DNA from 4 places in the Kistimonas scapharcae genome. Region 2 is predicted to be linked to each of the others. Evidence: predicted binding sites of a transcription regulator. Region 2 holds the regulator's gene; each other region holds the start of a gene.
What was found. Region 2 encodes sigma-54, which starts transcription at its own class of promoters, with help from an activator protein. Its sites were predicted from a motif close to TGGCACNNNNNTTGCTNT; they were not measured.
Positions count from the first base shown of each region.

Region 1: the regulator sigma-54 is predicted to act here: its motif matches at 1,308-1,325, upstream of glnK (P-II family nitrogen regulator).
Region 3: the regulator sigma-54 is predicted to act here: its motif matches at 5,249-5,266, upstream of ABD892_RS24830 (ammonium transporter).
Region 4: the regulator sigma-54 is predicted to act here: its motif matches at 3,496-3,513, upstream of ABD892_RS19485 (formate/nitrite transporter family protein).

Region 1 is NZ_BAABFL010000456.1:10,772-18,118, reverse strand. Features, by position in the region: gene ABD892_RS20485 (alanine/ornithine racemase family PLP-dependent enzyme) at 1-88, shown strand, start outside; gene ABD892_RS20480 (stealth family protein) at 150-1,142, opposite strand; gene glnK (P-II family nitrogen regulator) at 1,572-1,910, shown strand; gene ABD892_RS20470 (ammonium transporter) at 1,976-3,247, shown strand; gene ABD892_RS20465 (TnsA endonuclease N-terminal domain-containing protein) at 3,425-4,060, shown strand; gene ABD892_RS20460 (Mu transposase C-terminal domain-containing protein) at 4,057-6,057, shown strand; gene ABD892_RS20455 (TniB family NTP-binding protein) at 6,050-7,126, shown strand; gene ABD892_RS20450 (class I SAM-dependent DNA methyltransferase) at 7,296-7,347, shown strand, end outside.
Region 2 is NZ_BAABFL010000003.1:7,653-14,999, reverse strand. Features, by position in the region: gene ABD892_RS00205 (HPr family phosphocarrier protein) at 79-348, opposite strand; gene rapZ (RNase adapter RapZ) at 345-1,223, opposite strand; gene ptsN (PTS IIA-like nitrogen regulatory protein PtsN) at 1,382-1,834, opposite strand; gene hpf (ribosome hibernation-promoting factor, HPF/YfiA family) at 1,862-2,170, opposite strand; gene ABD892_RS00185 (RNA polymerase factor sigma-54) at 2,346-3,845, opposite strand; gene lptB (LPS export ABC transporter ATP-binding protein) at 4,007-4,732, opposite strand; gene lptA (lipopolysaccharide transport periplasmic protein LptA) at 4,817-5,326, opposite strand; gene lptC (LPS export ABC transporter periplasmic protein LptC) at 5,313-5,882, opposite strand; gene kdsC (3-deoxy-manno-octulosonate-8-phosphatase KdsC) at 5,921-6,445, opposite strand; gene ABD892_RS00160 (KpsF/GutQ family sugar-phosphate isomerase) at 6,446-7,347, opposite strand, start outside.
Region 3 is NZ_BAABFL010000475.1:25,891-33,237, reverse strand. Features, by position in the region: gene ABD892_RS24850 (DMT family transporter) at 1-695, opposite strand, end outside; gene ABD892_RS24845 (quinone-dependent dihydroorotate dehydrogenase) at 1,008-2,027, shown strand; gene rmf (ribosome modulation factor) at 2,109-2,318, opposite strand; gene rlmKL (bifunctional 23S rRNA (guanine(2069)-N(7))-methyltransferase RlmK/23S rRNA (guanine(2445)-N(2))-methyltransferase RlmL) at 2,820-4,988, shown strand; gene ABD892_RS24830 (ammonium transporter) at 5,484-6,692, shown strand; gene ABD892_RS24825 (lipoprotein-releasing ABC transporter permease subunit) at 6,975-7,347, shown strand, end outside.
Region 4 is NZ_BAABFL010000449.1:23,095-30,441, forward strand. Features, by position in the region: gene can (carbonate dehydratase) at 1-207, shown strand, start outside; gene cynS (cyanase) at 292-741, opposite strand; gene ABD892_RS19480 (bifunctional protein-serine/threonine kinase/phosphatase) at 806-2,524, opposite strand; gene ABD892_RS19485 (formate/nitrite transporter family protein) at 2,581-3,414, opposite strand; gene ABD892_RS19490 (nuclear transport factor 2 family protein) at 3,675-4,079, opposite strand; gene ABD892_RS19495 (MmcQ/YjbR family DNA-binding protein) at 4,308-4,685, opposite strand; gene ABD892_RS19500 (hypothetical protein) at 4,759-5,079, opposite strand; gene ABD892_RS19505 (SDR family NAD(P)-dependent oxidoreductase) at 5,361-6,104, opposite strand; gene ABD892_RS19510 (class I SAM-dependent methyltransferase) at 6,221-6,925, opposite strand; partial or broken gene ABD892_RS19515 (hypothetical protein) at 7,334-7,347, shown strand, end outside.

The DNA.
Region 1 (7,347 bases), on a different contig from region 2:
ATTTGATATTTCCTACAGCGGCGTTCTGCAGTGCATGACATCGGAGTATGTGGCCAAACGCTGCATTTCAGCCGACAACCAAAGCTGATCATCAATCGTGCGGGCAACATACCCGCACGATTTTCTCCTGCGCCAATCCTCGAACACCGTCAATCACGCTCAAAATCGGACTTCTCCGGAAAACGTGCAACCAGAAACGCCTGCATCTGCTGCTGGTAAGGTGCATATTCCGCCTCGGGCATATCATCCGAAATATCGTTGATGCACAGACACAGGGCATCATGACGACCTTCCAACAGTGCGGCGTACTGTTCAGCTGCATCCGGTACACAGTTTTCCATGTAACAATTCCGGTTTTGCCGATACTGCGCCCGCCCGAGATGATGCAGCCATCGGAAGAACAGGTCATCAATGATGGGCGCATCCGCCCGACGGAAACGTCCCCGCATGGCATCATGGAATAGCGCTGGAAATTGCTTTTCCAACTGCACCATCCGGGAGCGCTGCATCGCCTTGGGGGCATGTTCCGGCATCGGGAAGGCATCTGTCACACCGAATTCCCTCTGCATGAAGGCACGGCTGAAAACAACGCCGTTCTGATCTGAATGGCTGTTTTCCGACAGCTGGTTTGCGTCGTCAAGACGCTTGTCATTGACATAAAAAAGACTGCTCTCCCCCTCATAAAAGTCCTGTTCCTGAACCGGGCGAAGAAAAAAGAAATCATCATTCAGATAAAGGTAACGTTCCCGAAGCCCATGAATGTGATGCAGTCGCGCAATGATGGCCGTTGATGAAAAGGTCGGCAGGTAATCCGAAGGAATGATTTCCCGATGATCGACCACCCGGATACGTGGGTGTTCCGTATTCAACCATGCCGGCGTCTGCCCCGCCGTTACGATATAAATCGTGCCCTCATATGGCCAGTAGGCAGCCACAGAGCGCAATGAGTAACGCAATTCTTCATTATCCTGCCAGCGGCAGTTACGGTTCCCGATGAAATAACCCGCCTCATGGGCATAGCGTTCTTTTTCAGCCTGCCAGGCCAGGTCTGCGCCATCGACCCACGTATACACCAGATCCATTGCCGTATTGGACTGCACCACCATAGTGACCTGCTCCTCCCCTTGCCATTTCAATGACACGTTCTTTGCACCAGAAAGGTGCACCATGATAGTGCACACCACACTAGTTTCGCCCCAGAGCCTGCATCTGACAGTGCACGATTGATGCACATGATGTGGAAAACACCCTGCCTGTCTATCACAAAACCCCGGAAAAACCGGCATTTCGTCACAGTATTCAATAACTGGCACGATGACTGCAATTAAGCCAGCAACCGCCCCGGACTGTGAGCCAACACGGGGCACACCAATTCACGACAGCGAGGAGCACCATGACAAGAACAAAAACTGCATTCTGTCGTCAACCCAGTCACCGGCATCCGGTTTCCACCGTCTGTCCGGCCATGATCCAGCGCGACAAGTACTTATAACCCCAAACCGAAAAGCGTAGACTTGTCCGGGTTCAGCCCCCCGGACACGCAAAGAATGAGAAGCTCAGGAGAAAATGCCATGAAACTGGTCTCAGCAGTCATCAAGCCCTTCAAGCTCGACGATGTACGTGAAGCTCTTTCCGAGATCGGCGTACAGGGTATCACCGTCACGGAAGTCAAAGGCTTCGGTCGCCAGAAGGGCCATACCGAACTCTACCGTGGTGCGGAATATGTCGTGGACTTCCTTCCCAAGGTCAAAATCGAAGTGGCCATCGGTGACGACATGCTTGATCAGGTTATCGAAGCCATCAGCAAGACCGCCAACACCGGCAAGATCGGCGACGGCAAGATCTTCGTCACCGCGCTGGAACAGGCGATCCGTATCCGTACCGGCGAGACCGGCACCGACGCTATCTAATTAACGCTAAACAGCATGCCGGCATCCCGGTGCCCGGCTCGCTAACGTAAACTGGGGGGTTTACTGTGGAAAACAATCTCTTTCACCTGCAATACGCCATAGACACGTTCTACTTCCTGGTCTGTGGCGCACTGGTCATGTGGATGGCCGCCGGTTTCTCCATGCTGGAAGCCGGTCTGGTCCGTTCCAAGAACACCACGGAAATTCTGACCAAGAACATCGCCCTGTTCGCCATTGCCTGCATCATGTACCTGATCTGCGGTTACCAGATCATGTACGGCGGCGGTTACCTGCTTGACGGCATTCTGGTCGGTGACGATCACGTGGCCAGCACGCTGAGCGATTTCGCCGGCCGTGAAGACGGCTTCGAAGGTGGTTCCATCTACTCCGGCGCGTCTGACTTCTTCTTCCAGGTCGTGTTCGTGGCAACAGCCATGTCCATCGTCTCCGGTGCTGTCGCCGAGCGGATGAAGCTGTGGAGCTTCCTGATCTTCGCCGTATTCCTGACAGGTTTCATCTACCCGATGGAAGGTGCCTGGACCTGGGGCGGCAGCGACGTCTTCGGTCTCTACAACCTGGGTGACCTCGGTTTCTCTGACTTCGCCGGTTCCGGTATCGTCCACATGGCTGGTGCAGCTGCAGCCCTTGCTGGTGTTCTCCTGCTGGGTGCCCGTAAAGGCAAGTACGGTGCGAATGGTGAGATCAACGCCATCCCCGGTGCCAACCTGCCGCTGGCAACCCTCGGTACCTTCATCCTGTGGATGGGCTGGTTCGGCTTCAACGGTGGTTCTGTCCTGAAGCTGGGTGATATCGCCAACGCCAACGCGGTTGCCATGGTCTTCGTTAACACTAATGCTGCTGCCGCTGGCGGTGTTGTCTCTGCGCTGATCACTGCTCGCCTGCTGTTCGGCAAGGCTGACCTGACCATGTCCCTGAACGGTGCGCTGGCCGGTCTGGTGGCGATCACTGCCGAGCCTTCTACCCCGACCCCGGTTCAGGCCAGCCTGATCGGTGCCATCGGTGGTGTGCTGGTTGTCCTCTCCATCCTGGCGCTGGATAAGCTGAAGATCGATGATCCGGTCGGTGCCATCTCTGTCCACGGTACGGTTGGTCTGTTCGGCCTGCTGGTTGTACCTGCCACCAACAGCGGCGCTACCCTGCTCGGTCAGCTGGCCGGTGCCGCCACCATCTTCGGTTGGGTGTTCGTTACCAGCCTGATCGTCTGGGGCGTGCTGAAGGTTGTCACCGGCATCCGCGTCAGCGAAGAGGAAGAGTACGAAGGTGTGGATCTGGCGGAGTGTGGTATGGAAGCCTACCCGGAATTCACTTCCAAGTAAGACTGCAATACTCAATAAAAAAGAGCGCCTGGTGCGCTTGTCGGATGAAGCATAAGTTAACAATATGAGGCATAAGCTGACAATACTTGAAGCATAAACAGACAATAATCTGAAGCATAACTTGACAACACGCACCTCTGGTCTAATTTTCCAACCGTTAGCCAGAGGTGTAGTTGTATGAAACGGCGAAAAATTGGTAAGTCCCGCAGCAAAAGGATCTATGGTTTTAATAGCACCAAGTCCGAACAGCATTTCCGAGTAGAATCATCGCTTGAGTTCGATGCCTGTTACCACCTTGAATTTCACGCCAACATCTCTTTATTTCAAGCCCAACCATTAGGGTATGAGTATAAGTCTTTCGGTAAGACGGCTAAATATACGCCGGATTTCAAGGCAATCGATAGTCATTCTGGTCAGGAGAGCAGACTTGAAGTCAAATCTGACAAAGAAGCTGAAAGTCGTAAATTTCAGGAAATCTTTGAACACAAAAAAGCCGCAGCTGAAGAGCTGAATACCCCCTTGGATCTTCTCACCGAATCAGAGATCAGGAAAGAACCTTTATTAGGCAATCTCAAAATACTGTACAAATATCGAACAAAATCACCTATGGATCATCGACATTTTGACATAATTGATCTCATCGGCGCACAAGGCCCTATACAAATTAAGGTTTTACCTCAAATGATCGGCCTTGAGAAAAAGCACTGTTATCCTCTTATTTATGATCTACTGGCAAGAGGGGTTCTGATCCCGACATCACCATTAGAAGAAACAGCCTTAAATAGCCTCTCATTTGTGAGGGTACAATCATGAGTCGGCTGATTGAGGGTACAAAAGTAAGATATCAGGCACTCGACGGCGCTCAACATGAATATGTTATATCCAAGAAAGATGATAGTGGTGACTTGATCCTTGAAAGCCTTCTGGTTGAAGGAAGATCTACCAGGTTTTCACTGCAGGATCTTCAAACAGCATTAACAAAAGGTAGGCTGGAATTTATCAGCTCATCAGGTGATGAAGAGAAGAAACTGGCTAATGACCTGATGATATTTTCTGAGGACGAACGTAAGGAAACGCTGAGAAAATTTCGTTATATCACTGGATTAATTGATCGGGGAATTCCACATTGGAGCCCTCGCCACATTGAAGATTTATTGCCTGTAATAGCTACTGAGTTGGGAGATATGAAACCTCCGAGCTGGAGAACCATTTGTCGTTGGCATAATGACTACGTAAAAGCCGGTTACTCTATTAGAGGGCTGTACTCAAGCACGTTCAAAAAAGGGAATCGCAAATGTCGCCTTAAAGAAGAGGTTGAACAGTGTATAAAAATAGCACTTGATTACTATACCAGTGAGTTGCGACCTTCTAAAAAAGATGCTTATGACAGGCTGGAAAACGAACTTGAAACCATTAATGGTTTGAGACGAAATAATAAATTAGAAACATTGCCTGTACCCAGTTACCGAACGTTCTTAACTCGTATAGATAGACTAACACCTTACGATAAAACAATGGGTAGGCACGGTAAGCATAAGGCAAACATTAAATTTAAGGCTATTGCTGAAGGGATAAAAACTTCACGGGTCATGGAACGCGTCTGTGTAGACCATACGAAACTGGATCTTTTTGTGGTTGATTCCGAAACCCTTATGCCCCTTGGACGGCCTTGGTTGACTCTGGCTTTAGATGAGTACTCACGTTCGATTGTGGGTTTTCATATATCGTTCAGAGATCCGGATTTTATCGTACTCATTAAGTTACTAAGGAACATTATCCAGGAAAAAAATTCCATCAATGAAAAATACCCGTTTATAGAAAATAACTGGCCCTGTTATGGTGTGCCAGAGCTGTTCATTTTTGATAACGGTAAAGAATTCTGGAGTAGTGATCTGGAAGTAGCACTGGCTGAATTAAATATTCAACATGTCTTTAACCCTGTCCAACACCCGTGGTTTAAAGGCAGAATCGAGAGGAAATTCGGCACTATCAATACTGAACTTTTATCACAGATGCAAGGTAAAACATTCTCTTCACTGGCTGAGCGAAATGACTACGCCCCTAAAAAGCATGCAGTAATCCGGTTTAATACCTTTATTGAGATATTTCATAAATGGGTGATTGATGAATACCAGATATCTCCTACAACTGAAAAGGGTATCATCCCTAATGTGCATTGGAACGCATCCGTCGATGAATTTCCCCCCAGGCTTGAAGAGCCTGACAGGCTGAATATTGTTTTAGGAAGAACCAAAGAAAGCAAACTGAGACGAGGCGGTATTTATTATAAAAAACTGCGTTATGATTCTGAAGAGTTAGCCAGTTACAGGGCTAAAGTGGGTGATACTCAAGCATGCTATAAGGTTGACCCTGACAATTTGAGTTCAATCTATGTATTTAACCAAATTGAACGCCAATACATTAAAGTCCCGGCTGTTGATCAGACTTACACACATGGACTGAATGAACTTCAGCACGATATTCACCGAAGAAACGCAAAAGACATAACCGAGGGCAACTATAACCATCAGGATATTGTAAGAGCACGCCTGGAAACTCAGCGAAGACTTCAGGAAGAATTTAGTGCCTGGACGGATAATCCGAAAAAAACGGCAATTAGTGCCAGCTCCGCAGCCGCAAAATATTGTGATGTTGGTCAGGATGCCAACTCCAGTTTGGCGGAAGGTCTATCCCAAACCTATCTGCCTACTGAACAGCCCGATTCTCCAGCTGTCAAAACTACTGAACTTGCCTTAGAGGATGATGAACTCGATACATCTGGATGGAGGAGTAATGTTCCCAATGCATAATATGGCATTCAGGCACGATTCAATCACGGAAGAACAACAGGCAAAAATCCGGCAGGTAAGAGAGTGTTATATTAGTTCGCCTAATCTTGATCGGATTCTTGCAGATATTCATCGCTGCCGTGTAATTTCTCAATGCGGTGGAAAACCTGAATGTATGCTGGTTCTGGGGGAGCCTGGTGCTGGCAAGACCACTTTACGGGAGCAGTACCTGCGACTAAACCCCAGACAAGAGCAGGCCGAACGAACGTTAATCTCCGTTTTTTCCACTGAATTCCCGGATAAAACCGTTCCTCGTCAGGCCGCGATCTGTTTTCTGGAAGACCTTGGGCATGACCTTTCACCTAAAGGTATTTCAGCTCCCCAGCTGACCAAGATGCTGGCCAGATTAATGCAGGAATGCGGTGTAGAGATCAGTCTCTTGGACGAATTTCAGCATCTGATTGAAACAAAATCCTACGAGGTGCTAGAAGACGCGGCCAAGTGGCTCAAAGTAGTAATCAATACCGCCGGTATTCCGGTGGTTTTGTTTGGTATGCCCTATAGCCGTATCATTCTGGAGCATGACGATCAGTTGGCTGGACGTTTTATGATTCAGCGCACGATTGAACCCTTCCGGATAATCAGCAAAGAAGACCGCCAAAACTTCAGAACCTTTCTAAAGGTATTCGATGAAAGCCTGCCGTTCACCAAAACGCCGGAACTGCACGGGCTTGAGATGTATCCCCGGCTATTTGCCTTTTCAAAGGGAAACATGCGGAGACTGAGAAACCTGATTAACTTTTCCGCTGAAGAAGCGATTTTGAACCAGGATGGCGAACTGACTGTTGAGCATTTCTCCGCAGGCTATCGTTTTTACATGCAGAATATAGGAAAAAAAGACCAGATTGACTCTAACGAAAAGCTTCAGGATCAACCCAACCCATTTGATGTACCAATTAACGAGCTAGAGTTCCGGCAAATGGAATTAGCATCCTGTTGGAATATGACTGCCGAGAAGGGTAAATCACGTATCACGCCTGCCAAATACACTCGCCTCATACCCTTGAGGCAAATATTGAAGAGGAGATAACCACCTCTCTTGCTGCTCAAGTTTGGCTCACCTGATTGCTTTTTGATGTTAGCAAAAACCTTCAGATCACTTGGGCATAGAGGCTCAGCCTTTTACACCGTAAAATGATGCCAAACAGATTCGGGCTTACCCTAAAACGGCCTGACCACAGACATTGAGTGCGGTAATTATGTCCCAACTTCAAAACATCGAAGCCATAGAAAAGCGACTATGGGAAGCTG
Region 2 (7,347 bases):
CGGTTGACTGTGGGGCAAGCGGAGAATGCGGTGGGGGGGCGATAAATGTCCAGCGCTTTTCGGTGGTGGGGAGGAAGATTATTCTCCCTCACCGAAAAAATCATCAATCAGGGCTTGCAGGGCTCGTAGTGCCTGGTCTTCATCCTTGCCATCGATCTCGACAGTCAGCTCGGTGCCCTGGCTCGCAGCCAGCATCATTACGGACATGATGCTTTTGCCATCCACCATTGTCTGATCACGCCCCACGTCAATGCGGCTGGCAAAGGATGAGCTGGTCGTGACAAATTTTGCGGCGGCCCTGGCGTGAAGCCCTAGCTTGTTTTTTATCGTAATGGTTTCACGGATCATATTGCCTGAATCTCTCTGTGCCGAATCTGGGTGTTGTCGTGAGACTGCCGAAAGCGTTGGGCGAGTGCTTCAGAGACAAAAACTGACCGGTGTTGACCACCGGTACAACCAATGGCAATCGTCATATAGCTGCGATTACCCGCCTCAAAATCTTTCAGCCAGCTTTCAATGAAACGGTAGATTGAATCGATCATTCGCTTTACTGAAGGGTCATCCTGCAGGAACTTTATGACCGGTTCATCCATGCCGGTGAAGTGGCGTAGTGACTCATCCCAGTAGGGGTTTGGCAGGCAGCGGACATCAAAGACATAATCAGCATCGGTAGGGATGCCATGCTTGAAACCAAAGGATTGCAGTTGTAGAGACAGACCATGTTCCTGCTTGCCCAGCACCCGTTGGCGAATGGTGCTGCGCAGGTCATGAAGTGACAGGGTGCTGGTATCAATCCGCAGGTCAGCTAACAGGGAGATGGGTTCCAGTATGTCTGTTTCCCGCTTGATGGCTTCTTCCAGTGAATACTGTGTATTGCTCAATGGGTGACGCCTGCGGGTTGAGCTATACCGTTTCAGCAGGGTGGTGTCATCGGCATCAAGGAATATGATGTCACACTCAACACCTTGTTTTTCCGTAATTTCACGGTAAACCGATGCAAAGTGGCTGAGAGCGCCGGGAATGTTGCGGGCGTCAATGCTGAGCGCAATTTGCGGAGGCTGTTCACTGGGGTTGTTGCGCAGGCTGTCAATCAAACCTGGCAGCAGATCGGCCGGCAGGTTGTCCACACAATAAAACCCCTGGTCTTCCAGGGCGTGAAGTGCTGCACTTTTACCAGAACCTGATCGACCGCTGATGACGATCAGCCGGGGGACAGTGGACATTGTTAATCATTCCGTATTTGTTGCTGCCGACAGTACTGCTGCTACCGAGGTGGCAGCAGTACTGATCAGTTCAAGCATAGGTAAAAATGAAAACAAGAGAAAGAGGTCAAACGACAGTGGTTTATTGTTTGTGGGAATCAATGCCGTTAGGGAGGGAATTATTCCTCGCAGGTGATCAACTGGTATAGCATTTCGCTGCTTTCGGCTTTTCGCAGGGACTCGCAAAGTGTCGGGTTGCTGAACTTTTCGGCCAGCTTTTTGAGGAGCTCCAGGTGTTCATTGATGCTGTTATCCGGCACGACCAGTGCGAAGATAAGATCGACCGGATGGCGATCGATGGCATCGAAGTCAATGGGTTCGGCCAGCTGCAGAAATACCGCGGCCGGTTTTTTACAGGATGCCAGCCGGCAGTGAGGTATCGCGACACCGTTACCCAAACCGGTGCTACCCAGCTTTTCTCGGGTGACAAGACAGTTGAACAGATCCTTGGCGTCGATGACGGGATCATGTTGTCCGATCAGGTTGGCGATATATTCAAGGGTGCGCTTTTTGCTGCCACCCTGCACGCCGCAGAGGGCGTGCTCGGGCAATAGAATCTTACGAATACTCATTGGAATGCTGGGAGTTGCGAGGAGTGCTCAGTGCGAGCCGGCTCCCTGCATACGATCGATGTTTTTCTCTTTGTGCTTGAGGATCTGGCGATCAAGCTTGTCGGCCATAAGGTCAATGGCGGCATACATATCCTCGTGCTCGGCGGACGCCGCGATATCTGCACCGCGTATATGGAGCGTCGCTTCTGCAAGCTGTCTGACTTTCTCTACGCTCAGCGTAACCTGGATATTGGTTATGCTATCGCAGTGTTCAGCGAGCTTGTTTAGTTTTTTGGTAACATACTCGCGGAGGGACTCGGTAACTTCGACATGATGTCCGCTGATGTTAACTTGCATGCGTTACTCTCCTGATCACAGGTTCGCTCACATCCGGTTCGCACTCCGTCCGAACCGGGCTGACGGCTGTAGTGTACCATTGCTCAGGGGCGATCGTCTTGGGTTTTTGCGACCTATTTACCGGAATCCGCGTATGCCCATACGTGCCGTTTCCGATCATTAGCCACAGCGTAGACTACACCAGCCGTTTTCGTTCATTGGATGGCGGAATCAGGATGGATTCCCGGTATTTGGCAATGGTTCGCCGCGCCACCTGGATACCCTGTTGCGCCAGCATGGTGGCAATTTTGTTGTCGCTCAGGGGTTTTCGTGGGTTCTCCTGGGCGACCAGTTTCTTGATCAGCGCCCGGATAGCGGTTGAGGAGCACTCTCCCCCTGAGGCGGTGCTGACATGACTGGAGAAAAAGTATTTGAGTTCAAAAATGCCCCGGGGCGTATGCATGTATTTCTGTGTGGTCACACGGGAGATGGTGGATTCATGCATCTCCACGCTTTCGGCAATATCGTGTAGCACCAGCGGTTTCATGGCTTCTTCGCCGTAATCGAAGAAGCCGCGCTGGTAGTCGACAATCCGGGTGGCGACCTTGAGCAGGGTTTCACTGCGACTCTGCAGACTCTTGATAAACCAGCGGGCTTCCTGAAGTTGATTTTTCAGGTAGGTGTTGTCGCTGCTGCTGTCTGCCCGGCGGATCAGGGATGAGTAGCCGGTATTGATACGTAGGCGTGGCGATGCATCAGGATTCAGCTCAACGACCCACTCGCCCTGCTTTTTGCTGACCAGTACATCCGGGATGACATATTCTGCTTCGCTGGTTTCAAGGCTGCTGCCGGGTTTAGGGTTCAGGGTTTGGATGAGTTCAATAGCGGCTTTTAGCTCGGGTTCCTTGAGCTTTGTCTTGCGCATGATCGTGGTGTAATCACGGCTGCCCAGACGATCCAGGTGCTGGTCAGCGACTTGTCTGGCGGCAGATAATGCGGGTTCTTCCTGAACGTCAGGACCGTTTAGCTGTATAAGCAGGCATTCGCGCAGGTCTCTGCAGGCTACGCCGATTGGTTCAAACTGCTGGATGCGACGCAGCATGACCTCGACTTCGTCAAGCTCGACCTCCAGTTCCGGATCCATGCCCTCAAGGATATCTTCCAAGGAGCATGTCATGTATCCGTCGTCGTTTATTGCGTCGATAATCGCCATGCCGATCAGGCGATCGGTGTCACTCATTGGGGTCAGGTTGAGCTGCCACTCAAGGTGATCCTGTAGTGAGTCGGGGGCGCTGCTGCGACTGGTGAAGTCGTCGTCAGGACGTTCGGCCTGAGAGCCGGATGAGGATTGGTAGACATCATCCCAGCCGCTATCGATGGGAAGTTCAGATGGGATCTGATCGCACCACTCTTCCTGGGAATCTGATACTTCTGGGTTTTGTTCTGTTTTTTCACCCTCTGCAAAGTCAGTCAGGCCGGTTTCGCTGCCAGTGTCGTCTTCCTGTGTCGTGGACTCTTCCGAGACATTGCTTTCTGGCGAACCTTCCTCCTGCTCAAGCAGGGGGTTGCTCTCAATGGCCTGCTGGATCTCCTGCTGCAGATCCAGTGTTGACAGCTGCAGCAAGCGGATGGCCTGCTGCAGTTGTGGGGTCATGGTCAGTTGCTGGCCAATCTTGAGTTCCAGTGATGGCTTCATGACTCTACCGGTCCTGGTTGTACTACATCTGATTCACGGTTGTCGTTCTTGCTCATCCCTGAGAGCGTGTCAGGTACCTGTTAGCACCTGCGGTTATTCAGCCTATTGCGACATTTATCGCTTACGCGACGGTATAGTACATGGCTGGTTTGGATTTTGCATCAGATACGGAAGTGTTCACCGAGATAGACGTCGCGAACCTTCTGATTGGCCATGATGGCGTGACTGTCGCCTTCGGCGATAATGTGGCCTTCGCTGACAATATAGGCGTGTTCACAGATATCCAGTGTTTCGCGTACATTGTGGTCGGTGATCAGGACGCCTATGCCGCGATTTTTCAGATGCTGGATAATCTGTTTGATATCATTGACCGAAATAGGGTCGACGCCGGCGAAGGGTTCATCCAGCAGGATGAACGAGGGCTCGGTTGCCAGTGAACGGGCAATTTCAACCCGCCGCCGCTCTCCACCGGACAGGCTCATACCTGCACTGTCGCGGATATGCTGAATGTTGAACTCTTCCAGCAATTGTTCCTGCTTTTCAACACGCTGCGTCTTGGTCAGGTCCTTGCGGGTTTCAAGGATTGCCATCAGGTTATCCGCCACGCTGAGCTTGCGGAAAATGGAGGCTTCCTGTGGCAGGTAGCCAATGCCTGCGCGGGCGCGACCGTGCATGGGCAGCGGTGTGATGTCCTGGTTGTCAATCCGGATCTGGCCGCCATCGGCGTGCACCAGTCCGACAATCATATAAAAACAGGTCGTTTTGCCGGCGCCATTGGGGCCGAGCAGTCCGACAATCTGCCCACTCTCAATACTGACAGAGACATCCCTGACGACCTGGCGGCCACCGTACTGTTTTCTGAGGTTGCAGGCTTTAAGCTGAGACATGCTGTCGTTTAACCGCTGTACATCGAAACTCGTTGGAACGGTGATGGCTGCGTTATGAGGCAGCCATCCCAGGAAAGGACCGGCTTACTGGCGAGGCTGGATCACCATCTCGACCCGTTTGCCCTCGTTGGCGCCATCCGCCTTTGCGTTGACGACCTGAGCCTGCTTATCATACTCGATCATGTCACCGGTAAAAGTGTCGCCTTTTTGTTCAAGACGGGCTTGTTTGATCAGCTCGACCTTTTCATGATCCAGGTAATACTTGATGGTCTTGCCCCAGGCCTTGAGGAGGCCTTTCTCACTGTCCTGTTCTTCTTCAAAGTAAGCCTTTTTCTTCTTGCCTTCAGAGACCACTTTCTGAATCTGTCGATCCTGAGAGTAGATGGTCACAATGTCCCCGGTCAGTTTGGTGGTGCCCTGGGTCATGATGACATTGCCGCGGTAGATGGAAATGCCATTTTTGTCGTCGATGTCGGCAGAATCTGAAGAAATGTGGATCGGTTTTTCCCGATCGCTGGGCAGTGCCAGTGCAGACGTCGTGCTGAACAGTGCCATGGCGGCAACAAATGTAAGAGTGAATTTAGCGTGATTCATGTACGCCCCTGACCCTGGACTTCAACTGGATAAAATCCCGTTTATAAAACGCTTTCATGCCGTTGGCTTTCATCACGCCGCTGGGACTGATGATGGTGACCGGCCGGTTGGTATCGGCAAAATCCTGACCAGAGTATATGGTCAGAAAGTCTGTGTCCATGCGCAGCTTTTGGGTTTCACCCTCGACCTGTGTCATGACAACGTTCTTTTTCAATTCTACCGTTTCCCCGTCGGGCAGGATGCGGCCGGTATCCGCGACGGTGTGCCACGGCGCAGCATTGTCGCTGTAACTCCAGAGATCCGGGCTGGCCAGTAGTGTGATGTCATTGTGAGGATAGTGGCTGATGCTGTCAGCGGTCAGGTCTGATTTCAGCAGCCCATTCTCGTCGAATTCGCGGATATGTGCATTGTAAGAAAAGAAGTCCGGCACCTTGATCTCGGTGGTTGCCTCGGCTGGCTGGCGGGAAACCTTGAGATCCGTTTCGTAGGCCCAGTAACCCATGCCGACCGCGAGGACGACAATGGCGGCTATCAATAGAATCTGGCGTAATGGCATATAACGTCCTTAACCCGCAGGCACGTATCCCTGATGATTCAGAGATACGCGGCCTGTGCAGCTTCCAGGGTGCCCTGGGCCGCCATGATCAGCTCACAGAATTCCCGTGCAGCGCCACGGCCACCTTTCATCTGGGTGACACCGTCAGCATGTTGCTTGACGAAATCGTGGGCATTGGCAACCGCCATACCCAGTCCGGCCCGTCGGATCGCAGCAAGGTCCGGAAGGTCGTCGCCCAGGTAGGCGACCTGCTCAAAGGTCAGCCCGAGTTCTTCGAGCATGCTGGTGAGTACGGTCAATTTGTCTTCCCGCCCCTGTACTAGGTGGGCAATACCGAGATCCTGAGCACGTTTTTCGACCAGTGGTGAGCTGCGGCCAGTAATGATGGCCGTCTCGACACCGCTGTTTTGAAGGAGTTTGATGCCAAGGCCATCGAGTATGTTGAATGCCTTGATTTCTTGACCATCAGAAGTGAAATAGAGGCGTCCATCGGACAAGACACCGTCCACATCAAAAACGGCCAGTTTCACATTGCGTGCTTTTTCGTGCAGTGCAGCATTCATTCAGACAACTCCAGCCTTAAGCAGGTCATGCATATTAATGGCGCCGATGGCGTGATTGTCTTCATCTACACAGATCAGGGCGTTGATCTTGTATTCATCCATGATATGCAGGGCTTCAGCGGCCAGAATATTGTCCCGAACGGTTTTGCAGTTGCGGGTCATGACATCATCAATCACGCTGTTGCGTGGATCGATGTTTTGATCCAGTGCCCGTCGCAGGTCGCCATCAGTGAAGACGCCTATGACTTTTTGATTGTCATCGCAGACGGCGGTGATACCCAGACCTTTGCCGGTGATCTCGAGCAGTGCTTTGCTGAGAGATGTGCCCTCTCTGACCATGGGAATACGGTCGCCGGTGTGCATGATGTCAGAGACTTTCAGCAGCAGGCGTCGTCCGAGGCTACCGCCAGGGTGGGAAAATGCAAAGTCTTCTGCAGTAAAACCGCGGGCTTCCAGCAGGGAGATCGCCAGTGCATCACCCATGACCAGTGTTGCGGTTGTGCTTGATGTGGGCGCAAGATCCAGAGGGCAAGCCTCTTTTTCGACACTGACATTCAGGTGGGCGTTAGAGGCGCGGGCCAATGTGGAGTCGTTGTTGCCTGTCATGCTGATTAAAGGAATGCCCAGTCGCTTCAGCAGTGGGATCAGGGTAACTACTTCACTGGTATTACCGGAGTTGGACAGCGCCAGCACGATATCATTGCTGGTGATCATGCCCATGTCGCCGTGGCTGGCTTCTGCCGGATGCACAAAAAATGAAGGGGTGCCGGTGCTGGCCAGGGTGGCGGCAATCTTACGGCCGATATGGCCCGACTTGCCCATCCCTACGACAATTACGCGGCCGGTACAGGCCAGCATGCGCTGACAGGCATCGGCAAAATGGTTGTCAATACGGTTGTGCA
Region 3 (7,347 bases), on a different contig from region 2:
ACAAAGGTAATGCCCATTTCGAAAAGACCCACATAGATGGCACCGGCAATGCCTTTCCAATGCCAGGTCAGGTCACCCATAACAATATTGGCCGCAATAATAAAAGGCAGGCCACACAGGAAACAGAGCAGCAGGGCGATGACCGGGTTGTCGGTGTTACGGGTGTTGTATATCCAGTACAGCGCCCAGAGCAATGTGCTGAACAGTGCCAGTACCACGCCGGTCGGGCTGTCAAATGACAGGCCCAGAACATTGCCGCCGGTGGCAATGATCAGTGCGCCGATATACCCCATGCAACAGGCGAGAATATCAATGCGTGTCAGCCGCTGGCCTAACATCACGACAGAGAGGATGGTCAGCGTCAGCGCCCAGGTGTAATTCAGGGGTTGTGCCTGTTGGGCCGGTAGCAGATCGTAGGCTTTGAACAGAACCACATAATAAAGGAAGGGGTTCAGTAACCCCATCAACAGGTAATAAACCGGCCGACGTTTAAAAGTCTGAAGGAGCGCCTTTCCCTGACCTTTGGCAATAACCCAGCCGCCCAGGGCCAGTATGGATGTCAGGCTGGCAAACAGCACCAACTGGATCGGCGTCAGGTATGCCAGGCTGAGCTTGAATGCCGTGGCGACGGTCGACCAGAGCAAGACGGCGCTAAGGCCGAATAACATGGCCTGTCGCTGTGATTGTTGTTCCATCGAATGTTCAGTCCAGATGCTTGGGCGGTTCGTTTATTGGTTATGCAGGATTGTATCGGTCAGTGAGACTAAGGTGCTGACCGTTGTATTACATTGATCATGATCAGTGTTGCAGAGATGAGATTCAATGATTTCTGTTTTGAAATGTTGCTTTTCGAGAAGAGGGTGTCTGTTGCCTTAAGGGACAAGGGTTGAGCGGAGACTATCTGTTGTCGGTTGAAAGCGTTTCAGCGTCTTATCTGTACTGGTTTTTGATGGTAGTCCCGTTATAATCCGCCCGGATTTCACCGCCCCCGGTATCAAGGAGTTTCGATGTATCAGCTGGCCCGCAAAATTCTGTTCAAATTCTCCCCGGAGACAGCCCATGACCTGACCATGGATATGCTGTCTGCGTCCCAGCGTCTCGGACTGCTCAAGTGCCTGTTCAAGCCGGTGCCGTCTGTCCCCACGGATGTGATGGGACTGACGTTTGATAATCCCGTTGGCTTGGCGGCGGGGCTGGATAAAGACGGTGAATGCATTGATGCCTTCGGCTCACTGGGGTTTGGTTTTGTTGAGGTTGGTACGGTGACGCCACGCCCACAGCCAGGAAATCCGAAACCCCGCCTGTTCCGGATTGTGGAGCGGGAAGCGATCATCAACCGGATGGGCTTTAACAACAAAGGCGTTGACCACCTGGTTGAAAACCTGAAGAAGACCCGTTACCAGGGTGTGATCGGGGTGAATATCGGCAAGAACAAGGTGACGCCTGTTGAGGAAGCGGAAAGCGACTACCTGACCTGTCTGCGGAAGGTTTATGCCTATTCCGGTTATGTGGCCGTAAACCTCTCTTCGCCTAATACGCCGGGTCTGCGTCAGCTGCAATTCGGCGATACGCTGAAGTCGCTTTTGGGGGCTCTGAAAGAAGAGCAGGGGAAACTGGCCAGGGAGCACGGCAAGTACGTGCCTCTGGCGATCAAACTGGCACCCGATATGACGGATGAAGAAATCCGCGATATTGCTGCTCAGCTGGTTGCCTATGAAATCGATGGTGTCATTTCGACAAATACCACCCTGGAGCGTGAAGCGGTTCAGGGCTGCAAGAATGCCAGTGAAGATGGCGGTCTCAGTGGTGCGCCATTGACTGATCTTTCCACACAGAAAATCCGTGTATTGGCGGAGGCGCTGGATAACAAACTGCCCATCATTGGTGTAGGCGGGGTGATGGATGCACAATCCGCGGCGGATAAAATCAAGGCGGGCGCCAGCCTGGTTCAGATTTACAGCGGCTTTATTTATCGTGGTCCCGACCTGATCCGGGAAGCCTCGGAAGCTGTCGCAGCCTGCCGCTAATCTAATCTCCACATGCAACAAGGGCCCTTAACCGGGCCCTGATTTCACTTTATTTTGGGATACTGAGCGATCAACGCCGACTCAGAGGTAATGTTGATTGCTTTTTTGTATACCGGAAACGCCGGTATAACCATCCACATGGTCCGACCAGCCCTCTCGCCAGCCCGTGAGCCATGCCTGTCTCTGGTTTAGCTCGTCATGTGGACAGATGTCCTTTGACCGTCCCGATAGCCCGTTTTGATAACCTTTCGTGTAGGCTCTTTCGGTCTTGTCCCTCTTTTGTCTTTTCATGGTCGGTCTTGCCTCCCGTTTCGGTGACTACATCCCGTGGCCATCCTGACCGCGAGATCGGTGGGAAAGAGTCGGTCTTGCCGCTGAAGCTCCTTTTTCTGCGTACTGCTTCAGTGAAAAATCAGGGCATGAACGGAACCTCTTCCGTCATACAGAAACCCTACAAGGTTATTTCTATAGGAAGTGAGCCTGCCTGTCGAGGAATCTTTGTGAATAGCGTCAATGTTTTGATAGTGTGAGTGCTTATATAGATCTGCCGGCTGGTTATATAAGTCATTGATATTGTGAAAGAAGTATGGGTGGTAAGGCTTGGGTTAAGAAAAATCCCCCCGGGGAAAACACAATAAATGTCAAAATTCCGCATATTTTTTAGCGGGGATCATGGCTAGAATGCCGCCATTACTTCACTTTCACTAATCCTCCCCTTAACTCGCCTGTATCTTGCAGAGGCCGGGAGGATGGTTTTCCACCGAATCAATTAAATGGGTGCTGCCGGTACTGATGAGTACTTCCCCGGAGTTTTTTGCCTCTTGCCCCAAGGGCATAGAATCACTGCTGGCTGAGGAGCTGGCGGGTTTTGGAGCCGACAGCGTCAGGGAGACGGTTGCCGGCTGTTATTTCAGTGGTGCCCTGGCCGTTGCCTATCAGGCGTGTCTCTGGTCGCGGTTGGCCAACCGCATCCTGCTGATGGTTGCCCATTTCCCGGCTGGTGACCGCGATGTCATTTATGCGGGTATTCAAACCGTTGACTGGGATGACCATATTGATCCCGGTAAAACCCTCGCGGTGACCTTTACCGGTAGCAGCCCTGAAATTCGGAATACCCATTTTGGTGCATTGCTGGTCAAGGACGCCGTGGTGGATCAGCTGATTGCGCGTACCGGTAAGCGGCCATCAATTGCCACAAAATCCCCGGATTTGCGTATTCACGTCCGCCTGCATAAAGGAAAGGTGCAGGTGGGTATCGATTTATCCGGTGACAGTCTCCATATGCGGGGTTACCGGCAGGATGTCGGTAAGGCGCCGCTGAAGGAGAACCTGGCGTCCGCGATTCTTTACCGTGCCGGCTGGCGTGAACTGGCCAGGGAGGGAGCCTCTCTGGTTGATCCGATGTGTGGCTCCGGCACCTTCCTGCTGGAAGGCGCTATGATTGCGGCAGATATTGCCCCCGGTCTCTTGCGTGCCCGTTTTGGTTTTGATCGCTGGCCCGGTCATATCCCTAGCGTTTGGCGGGATGCAATGGGGGACGCCCGTGAGCGTCGTCAGGCAGGGCTTGATAACATGAAAAATGTTTTTCTGGGCTATGAAGCGGATCAGTGGATCGTTCGACAGGGATTGGCGAATGCGCAACGAGCCGGATTATCAAAGCGTATTCGCATCGAGCAGGCTGAGCTGGCAAACCTGCATCAGGTTGATTGCCCTGAAGGCTTGGTGGTCGTCAACCCGCCTTATGGTGAGCGGCTTGGAGATGAAGCAAGTCTTGTTTACCTCTATCAAAACCTGGGGGAAAAGTTCAGAACCACCTTTAAAGGGTGGCAGGGGGCTGTCTTCACCGGTAATCCGGGGCTTGGACGTTGCATGGGTATCCGCAGTCGCAAGCAGTACACGCTCTATAACGGTGCGCTGGAATGTAAGCTGTTGATGTTTGCCAATGAGGAACAGTGGTTTGCTGGCTACGATGCCAGAGATAAAGAAACCGCGAATAAGACATCAGTTCAGTCTGCACCCCTCACTGCTGGTGCAACGATGTTTGCCAACCGTCTGCGCAAAAACCTGAAGCAAATGAGCAAGTGGGCCAAGCGTCAGGATATCCAGTGCTATCGCCTGTACGACGCGGATATGCCGGAGTATGCCGTCGCTATTGATCTCTACGGTGACAAAGTGCATGTGCAGGAGTACAAGGCACCGGCATCAATCGATGAAGCAAAAGCGACGGAGCGGTTGCAGGATGTTATGTCTGCACTGCCTGAAGTCTTGTCAATATCGCCAAAAGATATTGCCCTCAAGAGCCGTGCAAAACAGTCCGGTAAGAAACAATATGAACGTCAGGCTGACAAGAATGAATTCTTTGAAGTCAAAGAAGGTAGTGGTCGTTTCCTTGTCAATCTGCACGACTATCTGGATACCGGTCTCTTCCTGGATCATCGTCCGTTACGCCTGCGGATTGCCCGGGAAGCGGCGGAAAAGCGCTTTCTGAATTTGTTCTGTTACACCGGGGCAACCACTGTCCATGCCGCTTTAGGTGGTGCACGTTCAACCACCAGTGTCGATCTTTCCAAAACGTATCTTGATTGGGCACGTAAAAATCTGTCACTGAATGGCTTTAGTGATCGTCATCAGCTGGAACAGGCAGACTGCATGCGCTGGCTGACGGATGCTAAAGGGCAGTATGACCTGATTTATATCGATCCGCCGACATTCTCCAATTCTAAACGTATGACAGATGTGTTTGACGTGCAGCGTGACCATGTTGAGTTGTTGCGCCTGGCAATGAAGCGTCTTGCGCATGGAGGGACGCTCTATTTCTCCAATAATTACCGACGATTCAAACTGGATGAATCTTTGATGGATGAGTTTGAGGTGAAGGATATTACCGGCGAAACCCTTGATAAGGACTTCGAACGTAATCGCCGCATTCATCAGTGCTGGAAGATTCAGCACAGGTTGTAAAACTTTTATAGGTAATGCGGTGTACCTGATCTTCGGGGCACCGCAGGCTATGGGGCATCTGCTTGCCGCTCCGTCATGCAGTCCTGCATGAAGTCGCTCTCGGTACGTCCCTGTACCTTGCAATCAGATACCCCATAGCCAGCTTACAAACCATTTTGTTGCCTGCTGGTTTGTCTTTTCTGTTTTTGGATTCTATCGCCTTCCTGTCAGATGCCCCTTCGAATCTATTTTGAGTCGTTTGTTTGCTTTGCCCTGATGCGTGGCACTTTATTTGCTTTAATGCGGTGCGTTGACTGGCTAGGTTGCACTGATGTGTAGCCTTATTAGATTAATGATTCACGGAAGAACCTGTGAGGCTTCGTTTTGAGCAGGTTTTTATCTGCACAGTGAAAAGGCGAGGCTGAAGATAACAAATACAAAATGATCTTTATTGGTGCGCAATATCTTTTGGTGAATCGATATGGTGCGAGATAAAGAGGGGTGACGAGGTGTTTGATGGATAACGTTGGGAGTGCAATTGAAACGTTGATGCAGGGGACAAATACCCTGTTTATCCTGCTTGGGGCGATCATGGTGCTGGCCATGCATGCAGGGTTCGCGTTTCTTGAAGTGGGAACGGTGCGGCAAAAGAATCAAGTCAATGCGCTATCCAAAATCATTACAGATTTGGGTGTGTCCACACTGGCTTACTTTTTCATCGGTTACCAAGTGGCTTATGGCATGGATTTCATGGCAGATGCAGCAACCTTGACGGCCAGTCACGGCTATGAGCTGGTGAAGTTTTTCTTTCTGATGACATTTGCGGCGGCGATACCTGCCATTGTTTCTGGCGGCATTGCTGAACGAGCGCGGTTTTACCCGCAGTTATTGGCAACGTTTCTGATTGTTTCCCTGGTTTATCCATTATTTGAGGGGATGATCTGGAATGGTAACTATGGATTCCAGGATTGGCTGGAAGGTTTTTCAGGGGCACCGTTCCATGATTTTGCCGGTTCAGTGGTAGTGCATGCTGTGGGCGGTTGGATCGCACTGGCTGCGGTTGTGTTGCTCGGTCACAGAAAGGGACGTTATCGCAATGGCAAGCTGGTTGCGTTTGCACCTTCGAATATTCCGTTTCTGGCGCTGGGAGCCTGGATTCTTGCCGTCGGCTGGTTTGGCTTCAATGTGATGTCAGCCCAGACGGTCGACAGTATCAGTGGACTGGTGGCGGTCAACTCACTGATGGCAATGGTCGGTGGAACACTGGCTGCCATGTTGGTGGGTAAGAATGACCCGGGCTTCATCCATAATGGACCGCTGGCCGGACTGGTAGCTGTTTGTGCGGGTTCAGATGTTATGCATCCTGCGGGTTCTCTGGTCGTTGGTGCCGTGGCCGGTGCATTGTTTGTCTGGACATTCACCGCGACACAGAATCGCTGGAAAATTGATGATGTATTGGGTGTCTGGCCATTACATGGTCTGTGTGGTGCCTGGGGCGGTATTGCGGCAGGCATCTTTGGTTCGACGGCGTTGGGTGGTTTGGGCGGTGTATCCCTGACAGCGCAACTGATTGGTACTCTCGCTGGTGTTGGCGTTGCGCTTGTGGGTGGCCTGATGGTTTATGGAGCTATCAAAGCGCTGGTAGGCATACGTCTGTCAGAGGAAGAAGAGTATCAGGGGGCGGATCTTTCTATTCACAAGATTCATGCGATTTCTGATGAATAAGTAGATAGTGCAGTGCTCGGGTTGATCAGTCACGTCCTGTTTCTGTTGGGATGCAGGATGTGACTTTTTATAGAGCTAATGTAAAAGTACTTAAACCTTCAGTCATTCAAGGGTTTATGTTGATGAGTGGATGAAACAATCGTCCTTTCTGCGCGTTATCTGGCATAATTGATCCCTTTGACGTGGCCATTCATCTGCCGGTTTTGTTGTTCCGCTGAATGGTGATCGAGATCGTCTGGCCCGGCTTGTCGTCGGGCAGGGTTTCAGTTGCAGGAGCGCCTGATGTTCAGACCTTTGCCGGTATTTATCGGCCTTCGTTATACGGGGGCCAAACGGCGCAATCACTTTATTTCCTTTATTTCCGCCATGTCCATGGCCGGCCTTGTGCTGGGTGTCATGGTGTTAATTATCGTTTTGTCGGTGATGAACGGCTTTGACCGGGAACTGCGTCAACGCATTCTGGGCATGGTGCCCCATGCAACCATTACCGCAGCCTATGGCACCATGACTGACTGGCAATCCATCAAGTCGAAAGTGGAAGCCGTGCCGGGTATTGAAGCTGCGGCGCCTTTCATTGATGCCCAGGGCATGTTGACCAACCAGGGGCAGGTCAAGGGTGTCATGTTGTATGGCATTGATCCTGAATTGGAGCAGC
Region 4 (7,347 bases), on a different contig from region 2:
GCCTGGGAGGCCGGTAAGAAACTCTCTATTCACAGCTGGATATATGGCCTGAAGGACGGGCTGCTGAGAGACCTCGGCATGTGCGTCAATGGCAGTGAAGAAATGCAGCAGGCTTACGGTGAAGCACTTGAACGCGTTTTCCAGCCGAGAGACACGATTCCCCACGATACAGCAGCATGCCAGCACGTTGCCGAAGCAGAAGCCTGATACTTCATTTCGCGTAGTGTATGAACGGTTTGCCGGGGTGCCTTTCAAGGCACCCCGTTTTATTTATGCGACTACTCAGTATGCTTAATAGGTTTTGTAGGGCAGGAACTTTCCGGATAACACCACATTGACCCGATCCCCGTTCGGGTTTTCCTCCCGCTGGATATCCATGGAGAAATCGATGGCGCTCATGATGCCGTCACCAAACTCCTCATGAATCAGTTCCTTGATGGTGCTGCCATAGACGTTGACCACTTCATACCAGCGATAAATCAGCGGGTCGGTAGGCACGACGGTTGGCAGTGAGCCTTTGTAAGGCGCGATCTGCAGCCAGGCGATGGCTTCATCGGGTAATTCAAACAGTTCACCCACAATTTCAGCCTGCGACTTGTTGAAGGTCATCTGGCCCAGGCAGGCTGCCGTCGTCCATTCCTTGGAAAGGCCAACGGCATCCGCGACCTGGTGCCAGGTAATGCCTTTGGCCACCTTGTTCGCCAGAATCAGTTCCGTGACGGTTTTGCGATCTGTGATCATGGTGCGCTCCCCGTTTGGGTTGTGGTTGTTGTCTACGTTGTATGTTGTCCTTTCACGAAAGCGGTCATGTGCTGAGCAGGTAGAGGATGACCAGCCCCAGGGCAAAGCTGATGCCCTGCCAGAGCATGACCGGGTTTCGCTCCATTAAGGGCGGCCGGTGTTGATTCACGAAACGGCGGCTGGGCTGGCGCAGGTCATGGGTAAACTCAAACAGTTCTTCATAACGGCGCTCCGGCAGGGGATGGACAGCCTTCCGGATGGCGTCATCGACCCACGCCGGAATGGCGCGGTCTTCCGCCAGCACGGTGCGGTACACTAGTTTTCGTTGTGCGGCACGTGTCTTGTTTTTGGCCACCTCGTTGCCGTAGGGGTAGTGGCCGGACAGCAGGAAGTAGGTGATCACGCCGAGGGAGAACAGGTCTGATTGCGGTGTGCCCGGTTCTCCCAGGAAATATTCTGGCGCACTGTAGAGGGCGGTGCCGAGCAGATGGGTCAGCGGCGTTTCCATTGTGTTTTCCTGCAGGCCGGCCACGCTGACGGAGCCAAAATCCATGATCCTGACCGTGCCGGTCCGGTCGAGCATGATGTTTTCCGGGCGCAGGTCCTGGTGCAGCATCTCCATACGGTGAAAGGCATGAAGCCCCCGGGCGATCTGCTCGATGATCTGGCGTACGGTGGTGATGTCCGGTTTGGGATTGTCCGTGGCCCACTGGGTCAGTGTCTGCCCTTCTATATATTCAAAGACGGTGTAGAGGGCACTGCGTGGTCGTTCGGCCAGGTCCGCTTTCAGGACATACGGACTGCTGATGCGCCGGGCAATCCACTCTTCCTGCAGGAAGCGTTCAAGGTGTGCCATATCGCTGCCTGCCGCAATGGTCGGCATTTTCAATGCCACGGTTTTTCGGGATGCATTGTCCTGCGCGAGGTAGACGTAACTCCGGCTGCTGGCGTGCAACTCTCGGATGATGGTGTAGCCGTCAAACACGGTGCGGGCACTGAGCCGGGGGGGAATCGGCAGACTTTCCAGTTGCTGCCTGATGTTGCTGGTGGCGTCCGGCAGGCCATCAATGCGCACCAGCTGAATGCTCAGGTTGTCATCACTGCCTGCTTCAAGGGCAAGCTTGACCAGCGTTCTGGCGGCTGTATCCAGATCCGCCGGATGGCTTTGAACGGTCTCGACCAGTCGTTCCGTGGAAATGAAATCATAGAGGCCATCCGAGCTGATGATGAACAGGTCATCCGGTTGCAGGCGCAGGGCGTGGTAATCCACATGGCAGTAGGGCTCAACGCCGAGTGCACGACTCAGGTAGCTTTGTTCGCGGGATATCCAGACACGGTGGTCATTGGTCAGCTGTTCCAGGCCGTTGGCATTCAGCCGGTAGATACGGGTATCGCCGACATGAAAGACATGCGCCGTATGATGTTTCAACACCAGGGCACTGAGGGTGCAGACGTAGCCTTTGTCCTTGTCGTACTGGCCAAGGCCATGACGACTCTGTGAATACAGCCAGGAATTGGTGGCTGTCAGTACACGCTCTACAGCGCTTTTGACGGACCAGGCTTCTGACGTGCAGTAATAATCGTCCAGCAGGCTTTTGACGGCGGTTTCACTGGCGACATGGCTGACCTCACTGCTGCTGATGCCATCCGCCATGGCCACGGCGATGCCTTTCATGGTCAGAAGGCCATCCTGTGGAATCCGGATCCCGTGGCAATCCTGGTTTTCGGGTTTAGGCCCCTTGTCGGTGTGCTGGCCGATGGAGACCTTTAATGCTGGAACCATAGCGTGAGTATCAGGGTTAAACACCTCAGCCCTGCGAGGCTGAGGTGTGGGTTGGATTATGCCGCTTCTTTCAGCAGTGGCTCGACCGGGCGCTTGGGCGCGGTTCTGACGTGGGTGGTGTACAGCGTCAGGCCGGTAAAGGCCAGGCCGCCGACCAGGTTACCCAGGGCTGTGGGGATTTCATTCCAGATGAAGTAATCCATCACCGAGAAGTCACCGCCCATGATCAGGCCGAAGGGGAACAGGAACATGTTGACGACGGAATGCTCGAAGCCCATGAAGAAGAACAACATGATCGGCATCCACATGGCCAGCACCTTGCCGCTGACGGTGGTGGAGATCATGGCGCCGACAACGCCCATGGAGACCATCCAGTTACACAGCATGCCGCGCATGAAAATGGTGAACCAGCCAGCCAGGCCGTATTCGGCGTAACCCAGTGTCCGGGATTCACCGATACTGGCGACATTGGTGCCAATGGCGCCGGATTCCGCATTGAAACCGTAGGTGAAGACGAAGGCCATCATGAAGGCAACGGTGAGTGCGCCGGTGAAATTGCCCAGGAACACCAGTCCCCAGTTGCGCAGGATGGCGGCAGGGGTCACACCGGGGCGCCGGTCGAGCCAGGCCAGCGGCGCCAGTACGAAGACGCCCGTGAGCAGGTCAAAGCCCATCAGGTAGAGCATGCAGAAACCCACGGGGAACAGGACGGCGCCCAGCAGGAAACTGCCGGTCTTGACGGCCACGGTAATGGCAAAAACCGCAGCCAGGGCCAGGATGGCGCCGGCCATGTAACCCCGGATCAGGGTATCGCGGGTGGACATGAAGACCTTGGATTCGCCGGCGTCCACCATTTTGGTGACGAACTCGGCAGGAGCTAGATAAGACATAAGCGTTCTCTGTTTGCCTGTGAGGGGAAGCGATCACCGGGCGGGGTTCAGGAGCCGTCTCCGTCTGATGATAACCCTCCGATAGCAAGGGGCATGCCAGCAGGGAAAGAGGGGGCAAATGGCGGGTGAACAGGCGGTGGCGTGCACTATTACAGCAAATAGCAGCAAGTGCGTGGTACGGTTTGGGGCATTGTCCTCGACAGGGTGTGTGAACGACCGAGTATATCTATCGTGGATCAGGGTGAGAGAGAACGCGGCAGTTACCAGCTCATGGCCGGCGGTTGTTCGCTGCCGGACCAGTGGCAAAGGAATTCACGGAAACGAATGACTTTGCCATCCCTGGTGTCGAAGACATGGGCCCAGCGATTCTCAAAGGGCTGGTTTGTCGTCTTGTCATCACCGGTTTCCTCGCCCAGGACAACCACGGTATTGCCATCATGAATGTATTGTTTGGGCGTGAATGCGCGGAAAGACCAGGTTTGCTCAAGCACATCAAGGAACTGCCTGACGCCATCCCGGCCGCGATAGGATTGGCATTTCTCCAGGGAGGCCGGTCCGTTGACGACCCACTCGATCTCCTCATCACAGATCTGGAGGAAACCGTCCAGGTCTCCCCTGGAGAAGCTGTCATAGACAGTTTTGACGGTATCAACCGGTGACGTCATGGTGTGCCTCCTGTCAGGGCTATGCTGTTAATCGCAGGCCGCTTGCATGTGCAGTCAATCCATAGCCGTTAGAGTTCCACGGGTGTTTATAGTTCATTTCAATGGATGGGCAAGGTGTGACCAGATGGAAGGTCGTCTGCCTGTCTGCAAGGGGCGTCGCTCGTTGTGGATCATCGCGACGGTATTGGTTGGCAATTAAACAGCGGAACAAGGGAAGGGGCGGAGTTGTTATTGGGTTGGAGAGACCGGCTCAAGCCCCAGTGCTTTCTGCTTTCGTTGGCTTAAACCCGATGCAACCAGTTTGTGTGATGATTCGAGGTAATACTGCAGCGCTTCATCGGTTTCCGGCGTGCTGTCATAGTGCTGTATCCACTTCATGCCGCGGGAGGCAAAGTAAGGTGCGGGCCGGTAACCGGGGTGCTCACTGAGAAAGTGATAATTCAGCTCCGAGGTTTTGAAAATATAGGCGGGGTTACCATCACGCCCGAGGCCGCCAATGGCAAAGACTTTCTCGCCCACCTTCCAGACATGGGAACGGTTCCACTGCATGACGTAAGTGGTCGCGGGGAGTGACTGACAAAAGGCATTGAACTCATCGTAGGTCACTCGGCGACTCCTTCGGCTGCATACCCCATTGGTGATCCGGTCCTGCCGGACGGCAGGTTACCGGTATGCCCGGTTAACGCCCGTCCAGAATGTCGACGATTTCCCGGGTGTTCTTGAGCACCCGGACCAATTTGCCGTCCAGTTCGAGTGTGACCGTCCCTTTGTCCGGGTTCGTCAGAACCACCTTGCCTTGCTTGTAGAGGTCTTTGTCCAGCTTGCCGCCGACCTCCAGCTTTTTCTCCCAACCCGGCGGCAGGCTTTTGCCGGATTCCACCTTTTTCTGCAGACCCGGAGGCAGGCCTTTGTCTTTCTCTTTGTCATTCTTGGCGTGCGCCAACCCGCCAACACTGAGGGAAAGAACCAGTGCAGTGAATAAAACAGGGGTTTTGTTCATGATCGTCAACTCGTATTGAATATGTTGGCCTTTCGCAGAAAGGCACCCTGGCTGCCCTGGGTTGGAATGCCGCCAGGTTGTGAAGCGTAAGCGCATGACAGAATCATCGCTTACACGTCGGTTGTCAATTGTGTAGTTGGCCAGGCAATCGCCATGTAGCTACCGGCGTGCGGTTGCCTGGCCATGTTAACCATCTTCTTTGTTGATAGGCGTGTTGAGGATCAACCGGTGATAGTCAATATCAAACCATTGCCTGAACAGGGCAGTATCCGCGGTTGTTCTCACTGACAGGTATAACCACCATCCACAGGGATCAGCGAGCCGGTCATGTAACTGTTTTCTGGGGAAAGCAGGAAGCAGGCGACACGGGCGATTTCTTCCGGTGTTGCAAGCCGTTTTATAGGTTGTGCTTGTTCGAGTATTTCAACGGCTGATTCGGTACTGATGCCCAGATGCTCCCTGAACACATGTGTCGCTTTTCTTAATAATGGCGTGTCACAGGAACCCGGGCAGATGCAATTGATATGAATGTTGTATGGCGCATAATCAATCGCTGTACTTTTCGTCAGTTGAGCGACGCCGCCTTTACTCATGCCATAAACCGCACTCAGTCCTTTCCCGATAATGGCCTGGTCAGAGCCCATGAGCAGAATGCGTCCGCCCTGTTGTTGTCTCATGATAGGCAAGACGGTTTTTAAGGTATAAAAAACACCGTGGCAGTTAATGGACATGACCCTGTTAAACTCTTCAACGCTGGTGTCTTCAATGTTGGCGAATTTATGTACGCCCGCGTTGGCAAACAGGACATCAATAGTACCCTCTGTATGTGCGATGTTATCGATGGCGCTCTTGATGTCTGTGTAACTGGCGACATCACACTGAATGAAACTGCCGGTGCCGGGTTCACTTTCCTGTATATCCAGGTTGTAGACCTTTGCGCCTTCTTCATGAAGCATCCGAACAGTCGCTAAACCGATGCCAGAACTTCCACCCGTTACAACAGCAATCTTGTTAGTGAATCTCATGCAAAAGCCACCGTGCTGTGGATATCGACAGCATGGACTGTAGCTGCTTTTGATGAAAACTCTATGCTGCGAATGGCTGGCAGAGCGCCGGGGGCAGCGGCAACCCGGCAGCTTCATCAGGTCCGCAACTTTTCACACCGCACAAACAGAAAATTGGGATTGTGTTTCAGGTGGTTATAGGTTTCTTCCGATATCGCTTTGGCATCTTCGGAGACGGTGCCTTCGGTCAGCCTGGCGATCACTAACCCGGCAGCGGTGATCGCGTTGCAGATATCCGTCAGAGACCGGCGATAAAAGTTGACGGTGACCGGCGTACCCACCGTGTTCCACTCTTCCTGAACCCGTTCCGTCGCAAAGTAGTTACCGGAGGCCGAACACTCAAAATCGGCAAACGGATGGTGTGTGGAAAACACCATATAACCCCCGGGCTTTAACACCCGGTGCACGTCGTTAAAGACGACACGCAAATCGTCGAGGTAATGCAACACCAGTGGGCAGACGATGACATCGGCACTGTTCGCGGCTTCCTGCGGTAAGCCTGCCGCGATGTCCTGAACATAGGCCGTGACCTTGTCGCCAAACTTCCGTTTGACGATGGACACCATATCGCTGGAGAGATCCAGACACGTCACGCTGCGTGCCGACTGTTCGAGGAAATACCCGGCATAAATGCCTGAGCCACAGCCCATATCAATGATATCCAGGCCTTGCACATTATCCAGCAATGCCTGGAGGGAGGGGCGCTCCAGACAGGCGTTGTAGATATTGTTTCTTACCACCGAATCATACGTTTCAGCATGCTTCGTATACATCTCGGACATTATCGGACCTCGAAAACAGCGCAGGCGCGAACCTGCCTGGGGAAATGGCATGTTTAACGATCTAACGCTTACGCGTTACGAACATCGAAACGATGGTGTCTTTAAGCATTTCAAAGGGTATGACAGGGTACACGCGACGTCTGGAACCTAAACAGTCGTATCCATGCGTATAGGACGAGTCAAACCAGTGATGGGGCAAAAACATCTTATAGTGCAATGTTGTGTGATGGTCTTGAGGATTAGATTCACGGTGATGCATAAGGCATAGCATTTCAGGCTTTCTGACACGTTGGCTGATTTCACCAACGACCTCGAACGAAAGGGAATATTGCTTGTCATACTTCTAATACAAGACGCTGTTTTTTGAGCCAGCGTAATACATGGAGTATCTATTGTTGAGGTGGTTGTATGATTGGTTATTT